DNA from 3 places in the Pseudocitrobacter sp. 73 genome. Region 1 is predicted to be linked to each of the others. Evidence: predicted binding sites of a transcription regulator. Region 1 holds the regulator's gene; each other region holds the start of a gene.

Region 1 (10,267 bases):
TCTTCGGCGCGATGTATGACCTGAAGAACTGGAACCTGCCGGGCTGGGCTGTGGGCGCATCATACGTTTACGCCTGGGATGCCAAACCGTCTACCTGGCAGATCAACCCGGACGCGTACTACGACAAAAACAAAACTATCGAAGAGTCTTCTTACAGCTTTGACGTGGCGTACACCGTACAGGAAGGCCGCGCGAAAGGCACCCTGTTCAAATTGCACTTCACCCAGTACGACAACCACTCCGATATCCCGAGCTGGAGCGGTGGTTATGGCAACATCTTCCAGGATGAACGCGACGTGAAATTCATGGTTATCGCACCGTTCACTATCTTCTGATAAGCATACCGGCGGGCCGCAGCGCCCGCCGTGTCGTATAAGGCTAATAATATGAAAAAAACAGTGATGATTGCTGCGCTGGTCGCGACGCTGGCAGGTTGCGCCCAGTCTGAAGCACCGAAAGAAGATACGCGTTTAAAAGATGCCTATAGTGCCTGTATTAACACCGCGGAAGGCTCGCCGGAGAAAATCGAAGCCTGCCAGCAGGTGCTGAACGTACTGAAGCAGGAGAAGGCGCATCAGCAGTTTGCTAATCAGGAAACTGTGCGGGTAAGCGATTACCAGGCGTGCATTCTGGCGAGAAAAACCGGCAACGATCAGGCTGTGAAGAAAGATTGCGGGTTAATCTGGCAGGAAATTCGCAGTAATAATACTCCCCGTTAAGATAACGTGCCCGATAAGCTTGCTTGTCGGGCACGGCTGCATGAATGTGCAAACTAAGCGGGTATCAACATTATCGTATTCCCAGGTCGAAGCGATAAGATGAATTGTCCTGCCTCATCGGTGTGCCATTGAAGGTGACTGAAATCGATTACGGCACACTCCGGACCACCGTTTTGTAACGCCTCGCTACCGACGCCAACGCAGTACGTACCCGCGCTGACAGCGGAGGTGATCCCGCTGTGGGAATCTTCAAAAACTAATGCCTTATCTGGTGTGATCCCCAGTTGCGTTGCCGCCAACAAATAGGGGTCAGGCCAGGGCTTTCCTCTTTCGACATCATCACGTTCGACGATGATTGAAATCGCATCGTCTACACCCAGCATATGAATAACACGATCGATTTTCTTGCGCCAGCCGCTGGTGACGATACCGATGATGACCCCTGCATGGTGTAGGGCTGTAATAAACTCGGCAACACCCTTAATGGGCTCGTAATCCGCATTATTTTCTGCATCGATAATGTACTGCTGAACGATCGCCTGATCTTTCCTGGAAAGATCGCTGAAGAGTGCGCGAATTGTATGTGGCCCCGGTTGACCATGAATGTGTAGAGCAATATCTTCGTTGCTGATATCACGATCGTAAAGCTTGCCAGCCCCTCTCCATGCCTTCTCAATCACGAGGTTTGAATCGATCAACACGCCATCCATATCAAAAAGGACAGCAGTCAGTACGGGCATCGCTTGAGTCATTTTTCCCCCTGTATCTTCTGAAAACATTCTGTGACTTTTTATGGATAATCGGTTGAAACAGGGGCTATGTATAATGCTTTTTTTTCGCGCAGGGATAAAAAACGGGAATGGAAAATCGCCGACTACAGGCATTTGTTACGCTCGCGGAGCAGGGGAGTTACCATGCCGCTGCAGATGCGTTGTGTATCACTCAGCCTGCGTTAAGCAAACAGATCCAGGTGCTGGAGGACGATTTGGGTTTGGTGCTTTTTACTCGTGGGCGCCACGGTGCAACACTTACTTGCCAGGGGAAATTGTTCTACCCCGAGGCGTGCGAATTTCTGGTGCGTTACCGCGAATTGCGGAAATTTGCCGGGGATATCAAACGGGGGGCGACAGCCAAACTCGCCCTCGGGTTTGGGCTATCGACATATTCTCTTACGCCGCAATGGATTAATACTTTTCAGGCGCGTTTTCCTGATGTCACCGTCTCGCTCAACAACATTCCTTCAAGCGTGCAGTGCCGAATGCTGCTCGAAGGAGCGCTGCATATTGGTTTCTTGCGGCTGCCCGTTCTGCCGCCTCTGTCACATTTTGTGATTAAACAGGAGCGTCTGGTGCTTGCCGTTCCCGCGAATGCGTCTGTAAAAGAAGGATTACATCATCTTGTTGAACACTATCCGTTATTACGTCTCAGTACGCACGCCGCGCCGTGTCTGGCTGAGCAGGTTCGCATCATCCTCGCCGAGCAGTTTCCCGATGTGCATGCGGTATCCGTTTCCGACGATATGCATTCTTTACTGGCGCTGATCGGTGGCGGCAACGGTATTGCCTTTTTGCCTGAGAGTATCTGTAACGTTCTGCCTGCCGGGGTAAAAATGGTCGAACTGGCTAATGTCAAAGTGGGGTGGGAAATTGCGATGGCCTGGGATCCTACGCGAGAGCATGAAGGACGGGACAATTTTCTGCGGATGGTGATGGAAATGAAGCCATAGACCACCATAAAAAACCAGCCCGTAAGCTGGTTTTGTCATTTCAGTGTGAAAATTACTTCTCTACACCATCATGTGCGTGTTCATCTTCGCGGCAATCGCCTTCAGCGCAGTGACCATACAGGTACAGGCTGTGGTTGGTTAAGCGGATACCGTGTTTCGCGGCAATTTCACGCTGGCGAGCTTCGATGGAATCATCGCTGAATTCGATAACCTTGCCGCAGTCGAGGCAGATCAGGTGATCGTGATGGTGTTGTTGAGTGAGTTCGAAAACGGACTTACCGCCTTCAAAATTATGGCGCGTTACGATGCCCGCATCATCAAACTGGTTCAGAACACGGTAGACGGTCGCCAGACCAATCTCTTCACCCATGTCGATCAGGCGTTTATATAAGTCTTCCGCGCTGACATGGTGATTGTCTGGTTCCTGAAGCACTTCCAGGATCTTTAACCGGGGAAGTGTGACTTTCAGGCCAGCCTTCTTTAATGCGGTATTGTTGTCAGTCATGCGGAATCTGTCCTGTTGCTAAACGATTGACTTCCAAACGCGGAAGTATCACAGAGAGTGCACCGAGTGTAATGCGTCTCATTATAGAATGACGCCTTCTAAATGAAAACAGCAAGACCCAGGCGAATAAAGATTTCGAAAACGAGGCTTGACCAGCAAACTCGCTAAATTCAGAAGATATTGTACAGATTTGCGCTCAAAAGTTAAAAAATTGTAGCTATTATTTTGATTGCTTTTGCCTATTAATGCGGTGTGATTTAACAATCACACCGCAACAAACATCAGGCGTTTTTGATCTCTTCCAGATGCAGCTCTTCGGAGACCTGTTTAACCCATTTTTCTACACGTTCAGCGGTCAGTTCCGGCTGACGATCTTCATCAATAGCCAGACCCACGAAGTGATCGTCATCAGCCAGGCCTTTAGAGGCTTCGAAGTGGTAACCGGCTGTTGGCCAATGGCCGACGATGGTTGCACCGCGCGGTTCAATGATGTCGCGAATAGTGCCCAGCGCATCACAGAAGTATTCCGCATAGTCTTCCTGGTCGCCGCAGCCGAACAGTGCAACCAGTTTGCCATTGAAATCAACTTCTTCCAGCGTCGGGAAGAAATCATCCCAGTCGCACTGCGCTTCACCGTAGTACCAGGTAGGGATACCCAGCAGCAGAATGTCGAATGCAGCCAGGTCTTCTTTGCTGCTCTTGGCAATGTCATGCACGTCGGCAACGTCTTTACCAAGCTGTTTCTGAATCATTTTTGCGATATTTTCGGTATTGCCGGTGTCGCTACCAAAGAAAATGCCAACGATTGCCATGAGTTAAATAACCTCTTGAAACTTAATGATATGGTGGTGGCGTATTGCCCACAGATAAGGGCAATCATAGCAGAACAGAGAAGGGTGCGGAATCAGCAATCGTACCGGACTGCACACTCTGCTACATGAAAGCGGGGTTTTATGAAATTTTCAGAGCTTTTCCTGCGCGCGAAGCAGGGCTAACTGGCTCATCAGAATCTCTTCGATAAGCTCACTGCGACTCATATCGCGCGCGGTTGCCAGTTCGTTCAGGGCATCTACCGCATCGCTATTGAGTTTCAGTTCGACACGCTTCAGGCCGCGAACTTTATCGCGTTTTAATTGATTACGCTTATTGATGCGCAGCTGTTCGTCACGCGAAAGCGGATTGGTTTTGGGTCTTCCCGGCCGACGCTCATTTGCGAACAAATCAATTGTCGTGCGGTCCGTTTGTTCTTTTGCCATGGTTCAGAGTGACTTCGGGGAAACAAGCTACCGGGAAACGCCCGGTGCAGACAGCGCGCAATCATACATCACCGCAACCGACACGCCAACGACCACGACCATAATGGCGCGCGGTCGTTGAGTTTTTAATCAGTCTGCTAAATATCGACGAATAGCGCGCAGCACCGCGTCCGGTTTTTCTGCATGCACCCAGTGACCAGCGCCTGCAATGACGTGTGCGCGTGCCTGCGGGAATTGCGAGAGCAGAGCCTCCCGGTAAGCTTCGGTAACATAAGGGGAATTTCCGCCAGGGATAAACAGTGCCGGATGTTCCCATGCCGGAATTGTCTCCCAGCCGACGATGTGCGGGTACTGATCCCACAGGACCGGTACGTTGAAGCGCCACTCGCCGTCGACAAACGACTTCAGCAGAAATTGAATCACGCCTTCTTCGGCTAAAAATTCGCGCATTACGGTTGCAGCCTGCTGGCGCGAGGAGACCCCCGCGCTGGTGACCGCGTTAATTGCCGCAAAAATCTCATCGTGGCGTCGCACCTGGTAGTCCACCGGCGCGATATCAATGGCGACCAGATTATCGATGCGTTCCGGGGCCAGCGCGGTCAGGGCCATCACTGCTTTGCCGCCCATCGAGTGACCAATCACCGTGGCTTTCTCGATGTTATGGGCGTCGAGGGTATCCAGCAGATCCTGGGCCATCGCCGGGTAGGTCATTTCGTTTGCTCGCGGAGAAAGACCATGGTTACGCATATCCACTTGCAGAATATCGTGGTCGGTCACCAGGTCGCGCGCCAGCACGCCGAGGTTGTCCAGGCTGCCAAAAAGGCCGTGAACGAGCAGAATGGGGGAATTATTGTGCAGGTTTTGTGCAGTTTGCGCTCGGGTATTCAATTTCATAGCAAAGTTCTTTTTTTCGCTCTGTCGGGTTAGGGTATTATGTTGGACATTCTCACGTTCAGGGGCAAGATACGATTTTTATCCCATTTTTGCCGCTATCCTGGTATGACGCTATCCGCTGTTGGGTTTTGAACATAAAATCCCAGCAACTTGTATTCAGAAAAATAATTGCACTGGATTAAGATGAAAACGATCGAAGTTGATGACGAACTCTATCGCTATATTGCCGCCCACACACTGCACATTGGCGAGAGCGCATCTGACATTTTACGGCGGATGCTGAAGTTTACCGCCGCATCACAACCTGTTGTTGCTGCTCCGGTTGCCAAAACTGAAGTTGCGCCTGCTCAGGTTGCTCCAGTTGCCGAGGTAAAACCGGTTAAAACCGCGAAAGACAAAGTTCGTGCTATGCGTGAACTGCTGCTCTCTGACGAATACGCTGAGCAGAAAAAAGCCGTCAATCGCTTTATGCTGATCCTGACGACGCTCTACAAACTGGATAACAACGCGTTTGCCGAGGCGACGGAATCGCTTCACGGGCGTACGCGTGTCTACTTTGCCGCCAATGAGCAAACCCTGCTGAAAAACGGTAATCAGACTAAACCGAAACAGGTACCGGAAACCCCATATTGGGTGATTACGAATACCAACACCGGTCGTAAATGCAGTATGGTGGAACACATTATGCAATTTATGCAGTTCCCCGCTGAATTAATCGAAAAGGTATGCGGCACAATCTAACCCTTGCATAAGAAGGATCAAGCAATGGCAATCCATAACCGTGCGGGCCAACCTGCACAACAGAGTGATTTGATTAACGTCGCCCAACTGACGTCTCAGTACTACGTGCTGAAACCGGAAGTGGGTAACGCAGAGCATGCAGTGAAGTTCGGTACTTCCGGACACCGTGGTAGCGCGGCGCGCCAGAGTTTTAATGAACCTCATATTCTGGCGATCGCGCAGGCTATCGCCGAAGATCGTGCGAAAAACGGCATTACCGGTCCTTGCTTCGTCGGTAAAGATACCCACGCGCTCTCTGAACCGGCGTTTATCTCGGTGCTCGAAGTGCTCGCGGCAAACGGTGTGGATGTCATTGTGCAGGAAAATAACGGCTTTACGCCGACGCCTGCTGTGTCGAATGCGATTCTGGTCCACAACAAAAAGGGTGGCCCACTGGCTGACGGTATTGTGATTACGCCGTCTCACAACCCGCCGGAAGATGGCGGTATTAAATACAACCCGCCTAACGGTGGCCCGGCCGATACTAACGTCACCAAAGTGGTGGAAGATCGCGCCAATGCGCTGCTGGCCGATGGCCTGAAAGGCGTGAAACGTATTTCGCTGGATGCCGCGCTGGCGTCCGGTCATGTGAAAGAGATGGACCTGGTTCAGCCGTTCATTGAAGGGCTGGCGGATATCGTCGATATGGCGGCTATCCAGAAAGCGGGCCTGACGCTAGGCGTCGATCCGCTGGGGGGTTCCGGTATCGAATACTGGAAACGTATCGGCGAATACTACAAGCTGAATCTGACCATCGTTAACGACCAGGTTGACCAGACTTTCCGCTTTATGCATCTCGACAAAGATGGCGCAATCCGCATGGACTGCTCTTCCGAGTGCGCGATGGCGGGCCTGCTGGCGCTGCGCGATAAGTTTGACCTCGCGTTCGCCAACGACCCGGACTACGACCGTCACGGTATCGTCACGCCTGCGGGCCTGATGAATCCGAACCACTATCTGGCGGTTGCTATCAACTACCTGTTCCAGCACCGCCCGCAGTGGGGCAAAGACGTCGCCGTAGGTAAAACGCTGGTGTCTTCCGCAATGATCGACCGTGTAGTTAACGATCTGGGCCGCAAGCTGGTGGAAGTACCGGTGGGCTTCAAATGGTTCGTAGATGGCCTGTTTGACGGCAGCTTCGGTTTTGGCGGCGAAGAGAGCGCCGGGGCTTCTTTCCTGCGCTTCGATGGTACCCCATGGTCCACCGATAAAGACGGCATCATCATGTGCCTGCTGGCAGCGGAAATCACCGCCGTTACTGGTAAGAACCCGCAAGAGCATTACAACGAGCTGGCAAAACGCTTCGGTGCGCCAAGCTACAATCGTTTGCAGGCGGGGGCGACGTCTGCGCAGAAAGCGGCATTGTCTAAACTCTCCCCAGAGATGGTGAGCGCCAGCACGCTGGCAGGCGATCCGATCACCGCACGTCTGACGGCGGCACCGGGTAACGGCGCATCCATCGGCGGTCTGAAAGTGATGACCGACAACGGCTGGTTCGCCGCACGTCCGTCAGGCACGGAAGACGCGTATAAAATCTATTGCGAAAGCTTCCTCGGCGAAGAACACCGCAAGCAGATTGAGAAAGAAGCGGTTGAGATTGTCAGCGAAGTGCTGAAAAACGCGTAAAAGCGAAGAAATAAAAAAGGAGCCGCAAGGCTCCTTTTTTATTGGTGACTGATTACAAACGCAACATTGCCTGATGCGCTACGCTTATCAGGCCCACAAGGTTTCTGCAATATAGTGAATTTGCACTATTTTGCAGGCCGGATAAGGCGTTTACGCCGCATCCGGCATGAGCAAAGCGCACTTTGTCAGTCATCTAAAGGAGCCGAAAGGCTCCTTTTATAATGGCGTGTCGTGCAATTAACTCTCTTTAATCACGTAACACCACACCTCTTTGCGGCCGTCATGTTCCTGGATATAAACCCCCTGTAATTCTGGCGCGAAGCCCGGCAGCAGATTGATACCTTCTTCCAGCGCGGCAAAATAGTTCAGCACCGCACCACCCCAAATTTCGCCAGGTACGACGCACAACACGCCCGGTGGGTAAGGAAGTGCGCCTTCAGCCGCAATGCGTCCTTCAGCATTACGCAGAGACACTAAATCCACCTGCCCACGAAGATAGGCATAGTTGGCTTCCTGAGGGCTCATTACCACGCGAGGTAGATGGGCTTTGCGGAACATCTCCTTTTGCAGTTGTTTAACGTTATTACGGGCGTAGAGATCGTGCATTTCCTGGCAGAGCTGGCGTAGGGTATATCCGAAGTAACGCTGCTGATGCTGTTTGTACAGGCACGGTAATACGTCAGCAAGCGGAGCATCTTCCTCCAGTAATTGTTCAAAACGCTCCAGCAGTGCAACCAGTTGTTGCAGTTTTGGCTGGTCTTCTGCTGGCGTCATCAGGAACAAAATCGAGTTCAGGTCGCATTTTTCCGGTACAACGTGATTTTCACGCAGGAAGTTCGCCAGAATGGTCGCCGGTACGCCAAACGCTTCGTACTCGCCGGTTTGTGTGTTGATACCCGGCGTGGTGAGCAGCAGTTTGCAGGGGTCAACAAAGTACTGATGATCGGCATAGCCTTCAAAGGCGTGCCAGCGTTCACCGGGTACAAAATGGAAGAAACGCAGATCGTTGGCGATAACGTCAGTATCCCAGCTTTGCCATGGCTTAGAGTCGATTGTCTGTGGCACAAACGGGCGAATGTGGCGGCAACGGCTAAGAATCAATTTGCGCGCTTCGATGCCATTTTTCACGCAATCCATCCACATTTTTTTCCCACTTTCACCTTTGTGCATCTGCGCGTTGACGTCCAGTGCGGCGAACAGTGGATAGAACGGGCTGGTGGAAGCATGCATCATAAAGGCGTTGTTCAGGCGTTTATGTGGAACGTAGCGCGGCTGCCCTTTAATGTGGCTGTCTTTTTTGTGAATTTGCGATGTTTGTGAGAACCCGGCCTGCTGTTTATGCACCGACTGAGTGACCAGTATACCCGGGTCATTTTCGTTGAGCTCAAGCAGTAGCGGCGAGCAATCAGCCATCATCGGAATAAATTGTTCATAGCCAACCCAGGCCGAGTCAAAAAGGATGTAGTCGCACAGGGAGCCAATTTTATCGACAACCTGACGCGCGTTGTAAATTGTGCCGTCGTAGGTTCCTAACTGAATAATAGCCAGACGGAAAGGTCGCTTTTCCTGCGCACGAGCGGGAGCCACTTCAGCGATTAACTCACGCAGGTAACTCTCCTCGAAGCAGTGAGCGTCAATTCCGCCGATAAAGCCGTAAGGATTACGCGTGGTTTCCAGATAAACGGGCGTCGCACCGGCTTGAAGCAGTGCGCCGTGGTGGTTGGATTTATGGTTATTGCGATCGAAGAGTACTAAATCGCCTGGTGTGAGCAGAGCGTTCAGTACCACTTTGTTCGATGAGGAGGTCCCATTTAGCACGAAGTAGGTTTTGTCGGCGTTGAACACGTTTGCCGCATGTTGCTGGGCAGTACAGGGCGCCCCTTCATGAATGAGCAGATCGCCCATCGCGACATCGGCGTTACACAAGTCTGAGCGGAAAAGCGTTTCACCAAAATAGTCGACGAACAGATTCCCCGCAGGATGACGACGGAAGAATTGCCCTCCCTGATGCCCGGGACAATCGAAGGCGCTGTTACCTTGTTCAACGTAATCGACGAGCGCATGAAAGAAAGGAGGGAGAATATTGCTTTCATATTTCAGTGCCGCGGTTTCAAGTTGCCTTCCTTGATATTCAGCATCTTCTGGGTTTTCTGAGAAAATAGCTGTAATAGATGCCAGGTATTTTTCATGGATATTCTGTGTGGGCGCTATTGTGACGAAGATCGGTAGTGAATATCCGGTAAGGTTAATGCGATTCAATATTTCATCATTGAGTTCAGCATAACTCAGAACGACGGCAGCAACATCGACAAAGTTTGCGGTGTCGAGTGGGGTGAACTCGCGGGTTGTGATGAACGCCTGCGGGCAAGCCTTGCCCAGGGCAATTTTTAATTTTTTCATGATGTCCTTTTGCCTTAATAACGTTAGTTCAGCAAGCCTTAAACTTGCCTGTTCCCTGAAGGTGATCACGACGTCGCAGATTAACTGTCGGTGGGATGTTATCAATAATTAATGGAGTGATGCACGGCTAAAATAGCGTTTTTTTGTGAGCTTGCTCGATAAAAAAACAGAAATAAGGAGTGGGTTATTCCGTGGAATAATACCTTGGAATTACCCCATGGAATATATTTAGTGTTTTATTTCTATGGAATGGAAATAACTATTTATTTAAAGCATAAAACGATAACCAATTCCCGTCTCCGTCAGGAAATGTTTTGGCCGTGCCGGGTCGGCTTCCAGTTTTTGCCGAATATGCCCCATA
Region 2 (10,267 bases), on a different contig from region 1:
CCTGCGCGTGCCGCTTCAACCGAGGCGTTCAGCGACAGAATATTCGTCTGAAAGGCGATGCCGTCGATTAACTCCAGAATGCTATTAATCTGCTGTGATTCATCACGAATGTGCATCATTGACGCCGTCGCCGCACGGATGTTTTCCCCACCCCGCCTCGCGACATCGCACGCCTGTAAAACACGCTTGCGCGCCTCACTGGCTTGTTCACTGGTCAGTGACGCCGCGCTCGCCAGTTGCTCCATCGCACTTGCGGCGATGGCGAGAGAAGTGGCCTGGCTGTCAGTACGTTCTGATAGTGCGGTATTGCGCTGCAAAATGGTTTGCGAGGTATCCAGCAACTGACCAACATTGCTACTCACCTGCTCCAGCGTAGTGCGCATCGCGCCAAGCGTTCGGCTAAAGGTACGGGCGAAAGGAGAATGACTGACTTTTGATTCTCGCGCCAGGGTCAGACTGCCGGGTTCACAATTAATGACTGCCGCCAGTTTCGCCACCTCACTGGCAGATACTGCATCTTGTTCCATACGTACTGCCAGAACGACCAGGAAAAGGGTTTGTACCACCACAAACGCGCCATGCATCATCACCATATGCAGGCCGGTATGCATAAAAATAACGATGTGATAAAGGTTATATTCCTGCAAATAGTTAAAGACTAAATGGTGTACTGCGATAACTGCAGCACCCATCACTAGCGGACGCCAGTCACGCCAGGCCAGCAACGCGGACAAAAGCACAAAAACGGAGAAGTGATATTCTGTTTCGCCCTCGCCAAGCTGAATAAGCAGTGCGGAAAAGGTCATCAGGATAAACGCAAAAAACAACCGTGAAATTAATCGCCCGCGAAAAAATGCGGTAACAAGCGTGGCCAGAATCGCTAATGGTGTGGCGACACATAGCGCCACCAGGACATTTCCGGCTATCCAGCCCACAACCAGCGAGATAACCCAAAGCAGCCACACCAGCGCCAACATTTGGCCGTCAGCCCGTTGACGAATTGCCGAGACAGAGATGCTTTCGCGTAGCGATTCGCGAGCGTCTGAATTGTTTGATTTATCCATGTTCTTTCCGCACTGTACAGGTAATGTTATTAGTATTTTTAGCGCCATAAATAAGCGTAGAGAGTTTATTAATCATTACCAGCGGAGGGAGAGAATATATTCTTTACACGCGTTTTTATTACTACTTAATAAAGAATTAAATTTAATTTAAAGCAGAGATAAATAATTGTGTTGTGGGGACGTATTTTTCAGGAGAGAAGACTTAGGGGAAATGTGCGGTGTTTACCCCCTCACCCAACCCTCTCCCTCAAGGGAGAGGGAACCGACAGAGCCAGGGTTTAAGTGAGTGCGGTTTTCACCCTCTCCCTGAGGGAGAGGGCCGGGGTGAGGGGCTTTATTTCGCCCCTGCGTGTTCTTCCCCTACCAGGCCAATCTTCAGATAGCCAGCCTGATGCAGCGTATCCATCACCTTCATCATCGTTTCATAGTCGACGGTTTTATCGGCGCGGAAGAAGATAGTGGTATCTTTCTTCCCTTCCGTCAGAGTGTTCAACGCGTTTACCATGTTCTCATCGGTAATGGGGTCATTACCCAGGAACATCGACTTATCTGCTTTCACCGACAGGTAGACCGGTTTTTCCGGGCGTGGCTGCGGTTGGCTGGAGGACGCAGGCAGATTGACTTTTACATCCACCGTCGCCAGTGGCGCGGCAACCATGAAGATAATCAGCAGAACCAACATAACGTCGATAAACGGCGTCACGTTGATTTCATGCATTTCGCCGTTATCGTCCAGATTTTCATTAAGACGCATTGCCATGGGGCATCAACCTACTCGTAATTTCTGTGCGGAACGCACCGGCTGGGTCACGCCGCTGGCGTGGAGGTCCAGGTCACGGCTTTGCAGCAGCAGAACCTGCGCAGCAACATCGCTGAGGTTTGCTTTATAGCTGCCAATCAGACGGGCGAAGACGTTATAGATAACCACCGCCGGAATCGCGGCAAACAGGCCAATTGCGGTCGCCAGCAGCGCTTCTGCGATACCCGGTGCAACAACAGCCAGGTTGGTGGTTTGCGTCTGCGCAATACCGATGAAGCTGTTCATGATACCCCAAACGGTACCGAACAGACCGACAAACGGGGAAATGGCGCCGATAGTTGCGAGGTAACCGGTCCCGCGGCTCATACTACGGCTCACGAAGGCAACGCGACGTTCCAGACGGAAGCCGGTACGCTCTTTAATTCCTTCATTGTCTTCGGAACCCGCAGAAAGCTCGCGCTCGTCCTGCGCTTCATGAATCAGTTGCGTACTGAGGCTTTTCGCGTGGAAGGCGGCGGCGATTTCGTGCGCCTGATCGATAGAGCGGGCTTCCGCTAACAGCTGCTGCTCGCGTTTGAGGCGACGCTTCTGGGAGAACAACTCTGCGCTCTTACTAAAGAAGATGGCCCAGGTGACTACGGATGCCAGAATCAGGCCAATCATAACCACTTTAACAACGATGTCGGCATGATGATACATACCCCAAACGGAGAGATCCGCCTGCATCAAATTATTACCCACTCTGTATCTCCAGGACATAAATCACAAAATCTGAGCACAATAATATCAAAACGACGTCGAATTGATAGTAGTTCTCATTAGTATTTACATAGTGACTCAAATCATACTTATTTTCCTTGCGCTTACGCAGTAAAAAAGTCACCACCGCGATTTTTGAGATATTTTCTGCTTTATCTCGCGCGGGCGGGTACATCCAGCAACAATCGTGATAATTTAGACGTCCAGACGTATAAAAAAAGGCAGGAGAGAGATGGCAGATAAGCACCTGGATACCGCGCTGGTCAACGCCGGGCGGAGTAAAAAGTACACGCAGGGTTCGGTAAACAGCGTCATTCAGCGCGCCTCTTCGCTGGTGTTCGACACCGTTGAGGCGAAAAAACATGCCACTCGCAATCGTGCGAAAGGCGAACTCTTCTATGGGCGTCGCGGTACGCTCACTCACTTCTCTTTGCAGGAAGCGATGTGTGAGCTGGAAGGCGGCGCGGGCTGCGCCCTCTTCCCTTGCGGCGCCGCGGCGGTCGCCAATACGATTCTGGCCTTTGTTGAACAGGGCGATCATGTGTTGATGACCAATACCGCCTATGAGCCGAGCCAGGATTTCTGCACCAAAATTCTGGGAAAACTGGGCGTCACCACAAGCTGGTTCGACCCGCTGATTGGCAGCGAAATCGCGCATCTGATTCAACCCAATACTAAAGTGGTGTTCCTGGAATCCCCGGGGTCAATTACCATGGAAGTTCATGATGTTCCTGCAATTGTTGCAGCCGTACGCAGCGTTGCGCCGGATGCAATCATTATGATCGACAATACCTGGGCGGCAGGCGTGCTGTTTAAAGCACTCGATTTCGGCATAGATATTTCGATTCAGGCTGGCACAAAGTACCTGATTGGCCACTCTGACGCGATGGTCGGTACCGCGGTATCCAACGAACGCTGCTGGGCACAACTGCGCGAAAATGCGTATCTGATGGGCCAGATGCTGGATGCGGACACCGCCTACATGACCAGTCGAGGCCTGCGCACACTTGGCGTTCGCCTGCGTCAGCATCATGAAAGCAGCCTGAAAATTGCCGAATGGCTGGAACAGCATCCGCAGGTTGCCCGCGTGAATCATCCGGCGTTGCCGGGTAGCAAAGGTCACGAATACTGGAAACGAGATTTTACAGGCAGCAGCGGCTTGTTCTCCTTCGTGCTGAAAAAGCGTTTAACCGATGCCGAACTTTCTGCCTACCTCGACAACTTCTCCCTGTTCAGCATGGCCTACTCGTGGGGTGGTTTTGAGTCGCTGATTCTGCCTAACCAGCCAGAACAGCTGGCGGAGATTCGCCCCGGCGGCGAAGTGGACTTTACCGGCACCCTTATTCGCTTACATATTGGTTTAGAAAACATTGACGATCTTATCGCGGATTTAGCAGCAGGCTTCGCGCGTATTGTGTAAAATAGCCTCAGGCCCGGCGGCGTTTCGCCTCGGGCTGTCTGGTTAGCAATGTTCCTGAAAAAGCGTCTCGCGTGTTTTCAGGATTTTGAGAACAGTCAATCTGCCGAATGGCCAGAACATCCCGGCGTAAACGCATAGTGCTCAGGTTGTTCTTATTCCTGAACAGTTACGCGTGCGTTGTTGCGCGAGGGATCAAAGAGTTTCGGGCAATTCGGGAGTACAATAAGCGAAAATGCTGTTCCACAGGAAAGTCCATGGTCGTCATTCAAGATATTGTCGCCGCACTCTGGCAGCATGACTTTGCCGCGCTGGCGAATCCTCACGTTGTGGGGGTGGTTTATCTGGTCATGTTTGCCACGCTGTTTTTAGAAAACGGTCTGCTTCCGGCCTCCTTCCTGCCGGGCGACAGCCTGTTGCTGCTCGCAGGCGCGCTCATCGCCAAAGGGGTGATGGGGTTCGTGCCGACGGTGATCATTCTGACGACCGCCGCCAGCCTCGGCTGCTGGCTGAGCTATATTCAGGGGCGCTGGTTGGGTAACACCCGTACGGTAAAAGGCTGGCTCGCTCAATTGCCGGATAAATACCATCAACGTGCGACCTGCATGTTCGATCGCCACGGCCTGCTGGCGCTGCTCGCCGGGCGTTTTCTGGCGTTCGTACGTACGCTGCTGCCCACCATGGCAGGCATTTCCGGGCTTTCTAATCGTCGCTTCCAGTTCTTTAACTGGCTGAGCGCGCTGCTGTGGGTGGGTGTCGTCACCAGCCTCGGTTATGCCATCAGTATGATTCCTTTCGTAAAACGTCATGAAGATCAGGTGATGACCTTCCTGATGATCCTGCCTATTTTCCTGCTGGTTGCCGGGCTGCTCGGTACGCTGGTGGTGGTGATTAAGAAGAAGTATTGCAGCGCCTGAGGGCGCTGTTCTATAGGGCTGGATGCGCTTTGAAGCCGGATGCGCTGCGCTTATCCGGCCTACAAGAGCCTCTTGCCTAAACGATTTGAATCGCGCGTAATCGCGCCGCATCTTCTCCCGGCGTTATACCGAAATAGCGTTTAAATTCGCGGCTAAACTGCGATGCGCTTTCATATCCCACCTGCATTGCCGCTGCGCTGGCTTTTAATCCATCATGCACCATCATCATTCGCGCCTTATGCAGGCGATACGTTTTCAGGTACTGGAGCGGTGACGTGCTGGTTACCGATTTAAAATTATGATGAAACGCCGACAGGCTCATATTGGCTTCGGCGGCCAGTTGATCGACACTCAAGGTTTCGGTGTACTGGCTTTCGATGCGCTTTAATACGCGGCTTATCTGACTGAAATGCGTTTGGCGGCTGACTAACGCCAGCAGCGCCCCACCGCGCGGCCCGGTAAGCACATAGAAGAGCATTTCGCGGATAATCTGTTTGCCGAGGATGCGCGCTTCCAGCGGACGTTCCATCACATCCAGCAGGCGCTCGGCCGCACAAAGGATCTCATCAGAGAGCGTCGCCGAGTTAATGCCGCTCGCCGCCATTGCAGGCTGGAAGCATTCATCTTCCCCGATATCCATCAACAGCTCCTGAAGCTGTAAAATATCGACGTTCAGGCGCAACCCGGCCAGCGGCGCGGCCTCTGTGGCAAAGGTTTCACACTCAAACGGTAGCGGCACCGTCAGCAGTAAATATTCATTGGCGTCGTAGCGGAAGGTGCGTTCATTGATATAGCCAATCTTATAGCCAGAAAAGAGAAATATAATCCCAGGACGGTACATAACGGGCGTACGAGCGGCAGGCTGTGTACCATAGATAAGCTGGATATCCGGCACCAAAGCACTGAGTTTTTGTTCATTACTTTTCAGTAACTTAACCTTTTCCGTTAGTAACGCGCAAATCTCTTCCCGGTTCATTTCTCCACTCTCCCGCCAGTTGAATTCAGGTTTTCATTGTTGACCTTTTCGCTACTTTTCTCCAGCCCTATGGAGAAATGGGCAAGACATCGGCAGGAATGTGCATTGAGCGGATCGCCCCCAAAGACCACAATAGTCGTCATCCGGTAGCCACCGTTGCTACCCACTTTTTCCATCCTCCGATGAAGGAAACGAGCAATGTTTAATTTTGATCTCCACACCCCAACCCGCATTCTTTTCGGTAAAGGCGTTATTGAAAATCTGCGTGCGCAAATTCCGGCAGATGCTCGCGTTCTGGTGACCTACGGTGGCGGCAGCGTGAAAAAAACCGGCGTGCTGGACCAGGTGTTAACCGCGCTGAACGGTCTGGATGTTCGCGAGTTTGGCGGCATTGAACCGAACCCGTCTTATGAAACGCTGATGAACGCGGTGAAAATTGCCCGCGACGAAAAAATCACTTTCCTGCTGGCCGTTGGCGGCGGTTCCGTGCTGGATGGCACCAAGTTCATCGCGGCGGCAGCGCATTACGATGCGTCTATCGACCCGTGGGAAATTCTGGAAACTTACGGCAGCAAGGTGAACAGCGCGATTCCGATGGGTTCCGTTCTAACTCTGCCGGCAACCGGTTCTGAATCCAATAAAGGTGCGGTTATTTCCCGGAAAACCACCGGTGACAAACGCGCATTTATGTCGCCGCACGTGCAGCCAGTCTTCGCGATTCTGGACCCGGTCTACACCTACACTCTGCCACCGCGTCAGGTCGCCAACGGTGTGGTTGATGCCTTCGTGCACACGGTCGAACAGTACGTAACCTACCCGGTCAACGGCAAAATTCAGGATCGCTTCGCGGAAGGTATTCTGCTGACGCTGGTTGAAGATGGCCCGAAAGCGCTGAAAGAACCTGAGAACTACGATGTTCGCGCCAATATTATGTGGGCGGCAACACAGGCGTTAAACGGCCTGATTGGCGCAGGCGTGCCGCAGGACTGGGCAACCCACATGCTGGGTCACGAACTGACCGCCATGCACGGTCTTGACCACGCACAGACGCTGGCTATCGTGCTGCCGGCCCTGTGGAATGAAAAACGTGACACCAAACGCGCCAAACTTCTGCAATACGCAGAACGCGTCTGGAACATCACCGAAGGTTCCGATGATGCGCGTATCGACGCCGCCATCGCCGCCACCCGTAACTTCTTCGAGCAAATGGGCGTACCGACTCGCCTGTCCGATTATGGTCTTGACGGCAGCTCCATCCCCGCACTGCTGAAAAAACTCGAAGAACACGGCATGACAAAACTGGGTGAAAATCAGGATATTACCCTCGACGTAAGCCGTCGCATTTACGAAGCGGCACGTTAATCCCCACCCAAAGCCAGACCTAACTCTTTAGCGTCTGGCTTTCGTTTTTGCATATTTCGACCAGAATTGATCTTACAAATCTTATCGGGCCCACTGTGCCGATAAGCAATAGAGAGAAAAGGAGAAATGCATGACACATCCAACCGTAATCAAACTCCAGGACGGCAACGTGATGCCGCAGCTGGGTCTCGGCGTGTGGAAAGCAAGCAACGAGGAGGTTGTCACCGCGATTCATAAAGCGCTGGAAGTCGGGTATCGCTCGATTGATACCGCCACCGCCTACAAGAACGAAGATGGCGTGGGCCAGGCGCTGAAAAGCGCAGGCGTTCCGCGCGAAGAGCTGTTTATCACCACCAAACTGTGGAACGACGATCAGAAACGCCCGGCCGAGGCGCTACAGGAGAGCCTCGATAAACTACAGCTGGATTATCTCGATCTCTACCTGATGCACTGGCCGGTTCCCGCCATCGACCACTATGTGGACGCGTGGAAAGGAATGATTGAGCTGCAAAAGCAAGGGCTGGTAAAAAGCATCGGCGTCTGCAACTTCCAGGTGAATCACCTGCAACGCATTATCGATGAAACCGGCGTCGCCCCGGTCATCAATCAGATTGAACTGCACCCGTTGATGCAGCAGCGCCAGCTACATGCGTGGAACGCGACGCACAAAATTCAAACCGAATCCTGGAGCCCACTGGCTCAGGGTGGCGAAGGCGTATTTGACCAGAAAATCATTCGTGAGCTGGCGGATAAATATGGCAAAACCCCCGCGCAAATTGTGATTCGCTGGCACCTGGATAACGGCCTGGTCGTCATCCCTAAATCCGTCACACCGGCGCGTATTGCCGCCAACTTCGACGTCTGGGATTTCCGTCTTGATAAAGACGAACTGGGCGAAATAGCCAAACTGGATAAAGGCAAACGTCTGGGACCCGATCCGGATCAATTCGGCGGCTAATGATTTTCGCCTGGTACGCTTATTCGTATCAGGCGTTTTTATTCCGTAATTCATTTTCACAATGAATAACACAATTCAATTCATTCTTCACACCTATATTATCAATATAATTCTAAACAATAAGTGCGCCATTATATAAAGTTATATCTTCTGTTTACTGCCTACCGTCATTTTCTTTTTCAGGATCAAAGTTTTCTTCGTAAGACATTGCAGAATAAAGGTCACAGAGTTCAGTCTCGGCGCGACACTCTACGCTAACCGCTGAATTTCTCCGGCCTCCTGATGGTTTCAGGATAAAAATATCATCAGGATAACTGTATTTCTCAGACATCAATAGCGCGGTAATTTTTGGCAAAACATATATGTCATGAATTAATTCGCCTATAAAAACGAGTGTAATGTCGTGACGAAGAAAACATCCCAGGGAGTAAAATGGCTCCCACTCATTATTATCGTGCTTATCGCCGCCGGGCTTTGGCAACTGACGCCGCCTTCCGGGCTCAGCGCACCCGCCTGGCATTCTGCGATTATCTTTGTGGCAACCATTGCGTCAATTGTGGCGAAAGTCCTGCCGATTGGCGCGGTCGGGATCATCGGTATTACGGTTTTTGCCCTCGCCTATGCGGCGGGTGATAAAACCGCCAGCGGCGCTATCACCACGGCACTGAGTGAACTGAACAGCTCATTGATCTGGCTTATCGTCGTCGCCTTTATGATTGCCCGCGGGTTTATCAAAACGGGCCTGGGTCGGCGCATCGCCCTGCAAATGATCCGCCTGCTGGGTAAACGCACGCTGGGGCTGGCGTATGGCCTTGCGTTTGCCGACCTGATTTTATCCCCCGCAATGCCGAGCAACACCGCCCGCTGCGGCGGCGTTATCTACCCCATCGCCGACTCGCTGGCGCGCAGTTTTGGCTCACGCCCGGAGGACGAGTCGCGCAGCAAAATCGGTACCTTCCTGATCACCTGTATTGGCAACGTCAATGATGTCACCGCCGCGCTGTTTATGACCGGCTACACCGGCAACCTGCTGGCGGTCAAACTGGCGGCTAACGCGGGCGTCACCCTGACGTGGGGTAGCTGGTTTATGGCGGCCTTGCTGCCGTGCGTGGTGTCGTTGATGATCGTACCGCTGTTGGTTTACTGGCTGACCCGCCCGGAAATCAAGCACACGCCGGATGCCCCCGAAATCGCCCGTAAAGAACTCGCCGAAATGGGCAACATGGCGCGTGGCGAGTGGCTGATGCTGGCGACCGTCGGCGTACTGCTGGTGCTGTGGATCTTCGGCGACAAACTGGGTGTGGATGCCACCACCGCGTCGTTTGTTGGGCTCTCTATCCTGCTGCTGAGCGGCGTGCTGAGCTGGGAAGATGTGAAAAGTGAGAAAGGCGCATGGGATACGCTGATTTGGTTTGCCGCGCTGCTGATGATGGCCAACCAGCTGAAAAAACTGGGCTTTACCATGTGGTTCGGCAACCTGATTGGCGACAGCATTGGTAGCGCCATGCAGGGCACCAGTTGGGTTGTCGTACTGCTGCTGCTGAACGCCGCCTACTTCTACACCCACTACTTCTTCGCCAGCGGCAACGCGCAAATTGCGGCGCTGTATGCTGTCTTCCTGGGCGTGGGCTTACATCTGAACATCCCGCCTGCGCCGATGGCGCTGATGCTGGCGTTCACCAGCAGCCTCTATTGCTCACTCACCCAATACACCCACGCGCGCGGCCCGATTCTTTTCGGCGCGGGCTACGTGCCTACTGGCGTCTGGTGGCGAACCGGGTTTGCTATCAGCCTGTTTAACCAGGCGGTGTTTATCACCGTCGGCCTGGCGTGGTGGAAGATGCTGGGCTTTTACTAATAAGACTCTGCCGCCTTAGTTTATAGGGCGGCATTTTTGATGAGGAAGATAATGAAATACCTCCTTTGCCTCCTGAGCCTTTTCTTCAGCGCCCCATCACTGTCACAAATACCATCATTATCACCTGAGCAAACTGTCCAACAGATTTATCAACATTACACTGCCGATGCCACTGGGGTTAATTTTGGTGACACCA
Region 3 (10,267 bases), on a different contig from region 1:
CCGTGAGAAATCCCTTTTCCAGATCGTGCTGATAGCAGACAAATAACAGCCCCATATCCAGTTGCCCCGAATTGGTCACGCCGAGAGAATAGCTGTATCCCCGACGCATCATCAGGCTGGACTGTGTTTCAGTGGTACGCGGGTTAGCCAGCCGGATATGACTATCCAGCGCAATCACCTCACCGTCCGGGTCGCGACTATAATCGGGTACATCATGCTCATGCTGCATACCGAGCGGCGCACCACTCTGCTTATCGCGGCCAAAAATAGTCTGCTGTTCTTTGAGTGGCGTTCGATCCCAGAACTCGACGTGGAACTGAATGATGCGCACCGCCTGATACGAGCCCCCCGCTGCCCACGCGGGTTCCTGTTGATCCTTTGTCACCCACACCACGTTGTCCATCAGTGTGTTATCGCTGCTATCCGGGTTCGCGGTACCATCTTTAAACCCCAGCAGGTTAACCGGTGTCTCTTTACCTTTACTGCGTGCGGCGTGGTCAGAGATAAACCCTTCCCGCTTCCAGCGCACGCTCAGCAGATCCGGCGTGTGCTTGATGATGTCGCGCAGAGCGTGGATCACCGTGTCCTGCGTATTGGCGCAGATTTGCAGCAACAGGTCACCGTGGCATAACGCCGCATCCAATGAATCATTCGGAAAGCGCGTCATTTTTTGCAGCTTTTTCGGCGCATGCGCTGCCAGCCCGAAGCGCTCATCAAACAGTGACTGCCCGACCGATACGGTCATGGTCAGGTTATCCGGGGCAATCCACGCCCCAAGAATACCGGAATCCATCGGCGGCAAACGCGGATTTGGCGTCTCTGGCGCCGGTCCCCCCTCAGAGAGGAAGGCAATCCGCGTGGTCAGCAGACGCATCAAACGTTGCAGGTCAGCGCGATCGGAGGCCAGCACGTCAAACGCCACCAGCATCATCGATGCCTGCTGCGGTGTTAGCACGCCCGCCTGATGCACGCCATAAAAAGGCTGTTTCTCATCGCGCCCGGTCACCGCTGGCGCAACGGCTTTCGCACCGTGCGCCACCGGGCAACCTGCCGCCAGCGCCAGCGCGCCTACGCCCTTCAGCCAGCGACGGCGTGAAGGTTCATTCACGCCGGTTTTATGTTGCTCTGCCATGATGCTTAATCCAGCCCCAAAATCCCGCGTAGCTGCGCTAAATCTTCCGCCAGAGTGGTGATTGGCCCCTTCAACGCGTTGCGATCCGCATCGGTCAGTTTGTCGTAGGTCTCAAAACCGTCTTTGGTGCGATATTTGGCGAGGATCGCATCGACTTTCTTAAAGTTGGCATCCACTTTCACCAGCAGCGCACTGTTCTCTTTTTGCAGTTGTGGGCGCAGCAGATCAACAATCTTCTGCGCGCCATCAATGTTGGCCTGGAAATCCCACAGGTCGGTATGGCTGTAACGATCTTCCTCGCCGCTGATTTTGCTGGCGGCCACTTCTTCAATCAGCCCGGCAGCACCGCCGACCACTTTTGACGGCGGGAAGGCCAATTCTGCAATACGCTTTTGCAGGTCAACCACATCGCTGTAAAGCTGTTCGGCATACTTATCCATTCCTTTGGTGCTGTTGTCGCCAAAGAGTGCCTTCTCAAGACGGTGGAAGCCGGTGAATTTCGGGTCAGCGGCTTTCTGCTCATAATCATCTTCACGGGCATCAATACTGCCGTCGAGGTCAGAGAACAGCTCTGCAATAGGTTCAATACGTTCGTAGTACTGACGCGTAGGTGCGTACAGGGATTTCGCTTTTTCGATATCCCCCGCTTTCACCGCATCGGTAAAGGCTTTAGTGGCTTTGACCAGCTCTGCGGTCTGTGCCGTCACATAGCTTTTATAGGCGGTAATCGCCTCGCCCAGGCTTAAAACCGCATCGGCTTTCGCTGCATCCTTCGTGGCTTCACCTTTAACAATCAGCTTGCCTTTCGGGTTGGTCAGCAGACCGCAGGTCATCTCATATTCACCCGGTTGCAGGTTGGCGGTCATTTTTTGCGTAAAGCCCGGCGCGATATTTTCACGCTCTTCCACCACCATCACGCCCTTGAGGATCTCCCACTCCAGCGCCTTCTGGCTATGGTTCTGAATGATAAACTGTGTTTTACCGGCATTGACGGTGAGCGTCATCGGCTCACACTGTTTGTCGTTTACCGTGACATTGACCTTCGGAATGTCAGCAGCCTGCGCAGAGAATGCGAGAGAGCACAGCGCGGCAAGCACGCTACGGCGAAAAATAGTGTTCATGGTCCATCCCTTTCAATGAGTAAAAGCCATTTGCCTTACGGGGCGATACGTGATGCTGCATTCGGCGCGCGCGCTGGCCAGAAAAAGAGCGCCAGCGCAGGCAGTAAATAGAGTAACCAGACCGCCACTTCACTGACGCTTGGCGCTTCCTGGTAGCCAAAAATGCCTTCCATTAATGTGCCAAACAGTGAGTGGGTGGTGAGCGTGCCGCTGAAATCAAACGCGACATCCTGGAAGTGGTTCCACAGCCCGGCTTCGTGGAACGCGCGAATAGCCCCGGCGGCAAGCCCTGCGGCAACCAGTAAAATAAACAGGCTGGTCCATTTGAAGAACGCACCAAGGTTCAGGCGAATGCCGCCCCAGTAGAGCAGGAAGCCCAGCACGACGGCGGTCGCCAGCCCCAGCACCGCGCCCAGCGGTGGCCAGATACCGAGATCCTGCTGGAATGCCGCCAGCAGAAAGAACACCGATTCCAGCCCTTCACGCGCCACGGCGAAAAAGACCATCATCACCAGCGCCCAGCCGTGGTGATTGCCCCGCGCCAGCGCGTTATCCACCGCCTGCTCCAGTTGCTGTTTTACGTTGCGCGACACTTTGCGCATCCAGAACACCATCCACGTGAGGATAACGACAGCAATGACCGCCACGATCCCTTCAAACAGTTCTTGTTCTTTTTGTGGGAACTCGCCGGTGGTTTCGTTGATAAAGATGCCCAGCCCAAGACAAAGCCCCGCGGCCAGAAATACGCCAATCCACATAACACCTATCAGGTCGCCACGCTGTGTGCGTTTCAAATAGCTGGCGATAAGGCTAACAATCAGCGCGGCTTCTAATCCTTCGCGCAGCATAATCAGGAAAGGCACAAACATACGAACGTCCTTAAATGTGAATCGCAGTCAACACATGCAAAGAAAAGTAAATGTGAGTGATAGCGATTATCATTACGCAAAGACGAAATTCAAGTGAAATATGTCGGAAATGATAAGCAAATGTAAAAGCAGTAAGATGTGCTGGCGGGAAAATTCGGATGATAAAATGCCGGATGCGGCTAACGCCTTATCCGGCCTACAAATTCTCCTGTAGGCCGGATAAGCGCAGCGCATCCGGCAACGTGTTTACTCCGCCTGTAAACGCGGCGGCGGTGCAGAATGGTAATGTGCGTCGGCTTCTTCGAAGCGTTTACGCATTGCCGCAGACGGTGCTTTATCCAGCAGGCTGAAGATAACAATACCCAGACTACCGAAGATAAAGCCCGGAATGATTTCGTACAGACCCAGCAGCTCGAAATGTTTCCAGACGATCACGGTTACCGCACCGATAATCATCCCCGCCAGCGCACCGTTACGTGTCATACGTGACCACAGTACCGAGAACAGCACCACCGGGCCAAACGCTGCACCAAAACCAGCCCAGGCATAGCTTACAAGGCCAAGCACGCGGTTTTCCGGGTTTGCTGCCAGCGCAATCGCCACCAGCGCCACCACCAGCACCATCAAACGCCCTACCCACACCAGCTCTTTCTGGCTGGCATTTTTACGCAGGAACGCTTTGTACAGATCTTCGGTAATCGCGCTGGAGCACACCAGCAACTGGCAGCTCAGGGTCGACATCACCGCCGCCAGGATTGCAGAAAGCAGAATACCGGCAATCCACGGATTAAACAGGATTTGCGCCAGTTCGATAAACACGCGTTCGGCGTTCTGGCTGACCGGGCCCGCAACTGCCGGGTTATTCTGGAAGTAGGCGATACCAAAGAAGCCAACCGCGACCGCACCCGCCAGACACAGGATCATCCAGGTCATACTGATACGACGCGCATGCACGATGCTGTGGTGGGAATCTGCCGCCATGAAACGCGCGAGAATGTGCGGCTGACCGAAGTAACCAAGCCCCCAGCCCATCAGGGAAATGATGGCGACAAAGTTCAGTCCTTTGAGCATATCGATATTCTCAATGCTCTTTTGCTTGATAACTTCAATCGAATCATCCAGGCCGCCCACGGCGAGGATAACCATTACTGGTGTCAGGATCAGCGCGAAAATCATCAGGCTGGCCTGTACGGTGTCGGTCCAGCTCACGGCCAGGAAGCCGCCGATAAAGGTGTAAATGATGGTCGCGGCAGCACCGGCCCACAGCGCCGTTTCATAACTCATGCCGAAGGTGCTTTCGAACAGACGCGCCCCTGCCACAATGCCAGACGCACAATAGATGGTGAAGAACAGCAGAATCACCAGCGCGGAGATAATACGCAGCACGCGGCTCTTATCTTCGAAACGTCCGGTAAAGTAATCCGGCAGCGTTAGCGCATTATTGTTGGCCTCGGTGTGGACACGTAAACGCCCCGCCACCAGTTTCCAGTTGATCCATGCGCCGACGGTCAGGCCGATAGCAATCCAGCTTTCCGAGATACCGGCGATAAAAATCGCACCTGGCAGGCCCATCAGCAGCCAGCCGCTCATATCCGACGCGCCCGCAGAAAGCGCGGTCACAAATGGCCCAAGACTTCGTCCCCCGAGGATATAATCATCGAAGTTTTTCGTCGATCGCCAGGCGAAAAACCCAATTAATATCATGCCAAAGATATAGACAAAAAAAGTCACCAGCATCGGTGTGCTTATATTCATTAAAACTCTCCAGATTTATTCGTCGACCCAATCCGACTTGTCGTTATTCCCTTACCGGAACGAGGTAAAGGCCTGTTCTGTTATTCAGGCGACCGTATCCTGACGGAAGCGAAGTTTTTTCACAAACGATTTAACACTGCATTCACATCGAATGCATCCCTGTCGTAATACCATTTTCCTATAGGTTGCACTCCCTCACGCTTTTTAGGGTTGCACCCTTTAGAACTGTTAACTAGCCCTCAAAATCAAGCTTTCGGATACATCGATTACATTCCATACCATCACTTTTTCTTTTAACAATAAATTCATTTCTCAGGTTGCAATTGATGTCACATTTAACACGGTTGCACAAAGTTGCAACATGGTAGATATTCTTGCTACGCCTAAAATATGACGACAAAACAACAGGAGTAGATGGCATGGGCACCACCACCATGGGTGTTAAGCTGGATGAAGCCACGCGCGAGCGAATTAAAAGTGCGGCCACACGAATTGATCGCACCCCACACTGGTTAATTAAACAGGCAATCTTTAATTATCTGGAAAAGCTGGAAAACGATGAAGTCTTGCCGGAATTGCCGGCACTGCTCGCCGGGGCTGCTAATGAAAGTGATGAAATCGTCACCGCCCAGGAAGAGTCACACCAGCCGTTCCTTGAGTTCGCCGAACAGATCCTGCCGCAGTCCGTGAGTCGTGCAGCCATCACTGCCGCCTGGCGCCGCAGCGAAACCGATGCGGTTCCCATGTTAATGGAGCAGGCGCGTCTGCCGGAAAATATCGCCGCTCAGGCTCACCAGCTGGCATGGAAACTGGCAGAAAAGCTGCGTAATCAAAAAACCGCCAGCGGACGCGCGGGCATGGTGCAGAGCCTGTTGCAGGAGTTTTCCCTCTCCTCTCAGGAAGGCGTGGCGCTGATGTGTCTGGCCGAAGCGCTGCTGCGTATTCCGGATAAAGCGACGCGTGACGCGCTGATCCGCGACAAAATCAGCAACGGCAACTGGCAGTCGCATATTGGCCGTAGCCCCTCGCTGTTTGTCAACGCGGCGACCTGGGGCCTGTTGTTTACCGGTAAACTGGTCTCTACGCACAATGAAGCCAGCCTTTCTCGCTCGCTCAACCGCATTATCGGTAAAAGCGGCGAACCGCTGATCCGCAAGGGCGTGGATATGGCGATGCGCCTGATGGGCGAGCAGTTCGTCACCGGGGAAACCATTGCCGAAGCGCTGGCCAATGCGCGTAAACTGGAAGAGAAAGGGTTCCGCTACTCTTATGACATGCTGGGCGAAGCGGCGCTGACCGCCGCCGATGCGCAAGCCTATATGGTCTCTTATCAACAGGCGATCCATGCGATTGGTAAAGCCTCTAACGGGCGCGGCATTTATGAAGGTCCGGGCATCTCGATTAAGCTTTCCGCCCTGCACCCGCGCTACAGCCGCGCACAATATGATCGTGTGATGGACGAACTCTATCCGCGCCTGAAATCGCTGACGTTGCTGGCGCGCCAGTACGATATCGGCATTAACATCGACGCTGAAGAAGCGGACCGTCTGGAGATCTCACTCGACCTGCTGGAAAAACTGTGCTTCGAGCCAGAACTGGCGGGCTGGAACGGCATTGGCTTTGTTATTCAGGCGTATCAGAAACGCTGCCCGTTCGTCATTGATTACCTGATTGACCTCGCCACCCGCAGCCGTCGTCGCCTGATGATTCGTCTGGTGAAAGGCGCATACTGGGACAGCGAAATCAAACGTGCGCAAATGGACGGACTGGAAGGTTACCCGGTTTATACCCGCAAGGTGTACACCGACGTCTCTTACCTCGCCTGTGCGAAGAAACTGCTGGGTGCGCCAAACCTGATTTATCCGCAGTTCGCCACCCACAACGCCCACACGCTGGCGGCCATTTATCAACTGGCCGGGCAGAACTACTATCCGGGTCAGTATGAGTTCCAGTGCCTGCACGGCATGGGTGAACCGCTGTACGAACAAGTGGTGGGTAAAGTCGCTGACGGCAAATTAAACCGTCCGTGCCGTATTTACGCCCCGGTGGGTACGCATGAAACGCTGCTGGCGTATCTGGTGCGTCGTCTGCTGGAAAACGGTGCTAACACCTCCTTCGTTAACCGTATCGCCGATACCACGCTACCGCTTGATGAACTGGTGGCCGATCCGGTTGAAGCCGTTGAGAAAATGGCCATTCAGGAAGGTGCTGCGGGGCTGCCGCATCCGAAAATTCCCCTGCCGCGCGATCTCTATGGAAAAGACCGCGCCAACTCGGCAGGCCTCGATCTCGCTAACGAACACCGACTGGCCTCGCTCTCTTCTTCGCTGCTGAACAGTGCGTTGCAGAAATGGCGTGCCCTGCCGATGCTGGAACACCCGGTCGTCGAAGGTGAAATGACGCCGCTGCTTAACCCGGCGGAGCCGAAAGATATCGTTGGCTACGTGCGCGAAGCCAGCGAAAACGAAGTGGAACAAGCGCTGACCAGCGCGGTGAACAATGCGCCCATCTGGTTTGCCACGCCGCCGCAGGAACGTGCCGCCATTCTGGAGCGCGCCGCCGTGTTGATGGAAGGCCAGATGCAGCAGTTAATTGGCATTCTGGTGCGTGAAGCCGGGAAAACCTTCAGCAACGCGATTGCCGAAGTGCGCGAAGCGGTCGATTTCCTGCACTATTACGCCGGTCAGGTACGTCATGATTTCGATAACGAAACTCACCGCCCGCTCGGCCCTGTGGTGTGTATCAGCCCGTGGAACTTCCCGCTGGCGATCTTTACCGGGCAAATTGCCGCCGCTCTCGCCGCGGGGAACAGCGTACTGGCAAAACCCGCCGAGCAAACGCCGCTGATTGCCGCACAGGGCATTGCCATTCTGCTGGAAGCCGGCGTACCGCCTGGCGTGGTGCAACTGCTACCGGGCCGTGGCGAAACCGTGGGCGCACAACTCACCTCTGACAACCGTGTACGTGGCGTGATGTTCACTGGCTCGACGGAAGTCGCTACCCTGCTGCAACGCAACATCGCCACCCGCCTGGATGCACAGGGTCGCCCGACGCCGCTTATCGCCGAGACGGGCGGGATGAACGCGATGATCGTCGACTCTTCCGCACTCACCGAGCAGGTTGTTGTGGATGTCGTCGCCTCCGCCTTCGACAGTGCGGGCCAGCGTTGTTCCGCCCTGCGTGTACTCTGCCTGCAGGACGATATCGCCGATCACACCCTCACTATGCTGCGCGGTGCGATGAGTGAATGCCGCATGGGCAACCCAGGCCGTCTGACCACCGACATCGGCCCGGTGATTGATGACGAAGCCAAAACCAATATCGAACGCCACATTCAGGCAATGCGCGCCAAAGGCCGCACCGTCTTCCAGGCGGCACGCGAAAACAGCGAGGACGCGCGCGAATGGCAGTCCGGTACCTTTGTTGCCCCGACGCTTATTGAGCTGGAAAGTTTTGATGAACTGAAGAAAGAAGTGTTCGGCCCGGTACTGCACGTGGTGCGTTACAACCGCAATAACCTGGACAAACTGATTGAGCAAATTAACGCCTCTGGCTACGGTTTGACGCTGGGCGTGCATACGCGCATCGACGAAACCATCGCACAGGTTACGGGTAGCGCGAAGGTCGGCAACCTGTACGTCAACCGTAACATGGTCGGCGCAGTGGTAGGCGTGCAACCTTTCGGTGGTGAAGGGTTATCCGGCACCGGCCCGAAAGCGGGCGGCCCGCTCTATCTCTATCGCCTGCTGACCAGCCGCCCGGAAACGGCGTTGGGCACGACGCTCGCACGTCATGACGCGGAATATCCGGTAGATGCACAATTGAAAGCGCTGCTGGAAAAACCGCTCACCGCGCTGAAGAACTGGGGCAACGGTAACGCCTCGCTGAGCGCGCTGTGCCAGCAGTATGGCGAACTGGCGCAAGCCGGAACCCAGCGCGTGCTGCCGGGCCCGACCGGTGAACGTAACACCTGGACGCTGATGCCGCGCGAGCGCGTACTTTGCGTCGCCGATGACGAGCAGGATGCGCTGACCCAACTGGCGGCCGTCATGGCTGTCGGTAGCGAAGTGCTGTGGCCGGATGCCCCACTCCAGCGCGAACTGGCGAAAAAGCTGCCGAAAGAGGTGAGCGAGCGTATTCGCTTCGCCAAAGCGGATGTGCTTATGAGCCAGTTCTTCGATGCGGTGATTTACCACGGCGATTCCGATCAACTGCGCAAACTGTGTGAACAGGTTGCGGCCCGCGACGGCGCGATTGTTTCAGTGCAGGGCTTTGCGCGCGGCGAAACGAATCTGCTGCTGGAACGCCTGTATCACGAACGTTCGCTGAGTGTGAACACCGCGGCGGCGGGTGGGAATGCGAGTCTGATGACGATTGGTTAAGTTGGTGCGGTATTTTCCCCCTCACCCTAACCCTCTCCCTCAAGGGAGAGGGAACTGACCGCGCCAGAGGTTAAGAATGTACGGTTTTTCCCTCTCCTTATGGGAGAGGGGACCGACCGCACCAAAGGTAAAATCTACGCGGTTTTCTCCCTCTCCCTACGGGAGAGGGTCGGGGTGAGGGGCACAGCGTGCACCATTACCCCCTCTTCTCCTCCCGCTTATCCAGCTTTTTCACCAACGGCTGCACCACCTTATCCCCATGCTGACCAAAATATTGATACAACGTATCGGACGCGCTTTTGGTGAGCACCATAATCTCAATGCGCCGGTTACCCGCGCTTTGCGGATTTTTGGCATCCAGCAGCATCTGGTCCGCCATCGCGCTTACCTGCATCACTTTATCTTCCGGCATCCCGGCCTCTTCCAGCACCCGACGAGCCGAAAGCGCGCGGTCACCCGAAAGGTTCCAGTTGTTGTAGATATTGCTTTTATAGGCCATCGCATCGGTATGCCCGGTAATAATAATTTTGTTGTCGAGCGAGTCGAATACCGGCGCGAGTTCCACCAGCAGCGTTTTAAAGAACGGCATAATCTTCGCGCTGCCGCGTTCAAACATATTGCGGTTCTGGTCATCTTTAATCAGCACGCGTAATCCCTGCGGAACAATCTCCATCTCCAGATTGGCTTCCATATGCGCATCGCGGGCGATGGTGTTGATACTGGTCGCCAGCTCGCCAAGCTCAGTGGCGGACTTCTTTTTCAGTAGCGCCGTTTTCTCGTTGACGTCGCGGGCTTTTTTCTCCGTCTCTTCCGGCACCGCCACGGTGGCAGGTTTCGGCGGATGCGTCGGGCTGATTTTATTTAACGGCGACAGCCCGCCGCCATTGAAAATCGACTGCCCGTGCAGCGCGGCGATAATGCTTTCACGCTCGGATTTACTGACGCTGTTGACAATCAACTTTATCGTCGTCACCAAAGGGGCCGAGCGTATTTCTGAGGTTTCTGCCC

The links. The regulator Fur, encoded in region 1, represses iron uptake genes when iron is present. The targets are predictions, from matches to a motif close to ATAATAATGAGAACNACTATCAA.
Region 2: a site for Fur is predicted at 2,627-2,649, ahead of exbB (tol-pal system-associated acyl-CoA thioesterase). Genes of this name have one in related genera too.
Region 3: a site for Fur is predicted at 3,173-3,195, ahead of efeU (iron uptake transporter permease EfeU). Genes of this name have one in related genera too.

What each region holds. Positions count from the first base shown of each region.
Region 1 covers NZ_VTZO01000020.1:161,610-171,876, forward strand. Annotated here, with positions in the region: gene chiP (chitoporin) at 1-335, shown strand, start outside; gene chiQ (ChiQ/YbfN family lipoprotein) at 387-719, shown strand; gene F0Q32_RS19555 (HAD family phosphatase) at 773-1,471, opposite strand; gene F0Q32_RS19560 (LysR family transcriptional regulator) at 1,579-2,445, shown strand; gene fur (ferric iron uptake transcriptional regulator) at 2,498-2,950, opposite strand; gene fldA (flavodoxin FldA) at 3,232-3,762, opposite strand; gene ybfE (LexA regulated protein) at 3,913-4,206, opposite strand; gene ybfF (esterase) at 4,336-5,100, opposite strand; gene seqA (replication initiation negative regulator SeqA) at 5,284-5,841, shown strand; gene pgm (phosphoglucomutase (alpha-D-glucose-1,6-bisphosphate-dependent)) at 5,866-7,506, shown strand; gene speF (ornithine decarboxylase SpeF) at 7,744-9,906, opposite strand; gene kdpE (two-component system response regulator KdpE) at 10,174-10,267, opposite strand, start outside.
Region 2 covers NZ_VTZO01000038.1:2,898-13,164, reverse strand. Annotated here, with positions in the region: gene F0Q32_RS24335 (methyl-accepting chemotaxis protein) at 1-1,064, opposite strand, end outside; gene exbD (TonB system transport protein ExbD) at 1,399-1,824, opposite strand; gene exbB (tol-pal system-associated acyl-CoA thioesterase) at 1,831-2,565, opposite strand; gene metC (cystathionine beta-lyase) at 2,816-4,003, shown strand; gene yghB (DedA family general envelope maintenance protein YghB) at 4,258-4,917, shown strand; gene F0Q32_RS24310 (AraC family transcriptional regulator) at 4,994-5,893, opposite strand; gene yqhD (alcohol dehydrogenase) at 6,092-7,255, shown strand; gene dkgA (2,5-didehydrogluconate reductase DkgA) at 7,386-8,213, shown strand; gene F0Q32_RS24295 (DASS family sodium-coupled anion symporter) at 8,617-10,071, shown strand; gene F0Q32_RS24290 (DUF3828 domain-containing protein) at 10,123-10,267, shown strand, end outside.
Region 3 covers NZ_VTZO01000001.1:344,192-354,458, reverse strand. Annotated here, with positions in the region: gene efeB (iron uptake transporter deferrochelatase/peroxidase subunit) at 1-1,132, opposite strand, end outside; gene efeO (iron uptake system protein EfeO) at 1,138-2,253, opposite strand; gene efeU (iron uptake transporter permease EfeU) at 2,289-3,122, opposite strand; gene putP (sodium/proline symporter PutP) at 3,369-4,877, opposite strand; gene putA (trifunctional transcriptional regulator/proline dehydrogenase/L-glutamate gamma-semialdehyde dehydrogenase) at 5,297-9,259, shown strand; gene lafU (putative lateral flagellar export/assembly protein LafU) at 9,456-10,232, opposite strand; partial or broken gene F0Q32_RS01490 (flagellar biosynthesis protein FlhA) at 10,198-10,267, shown strand, end outside.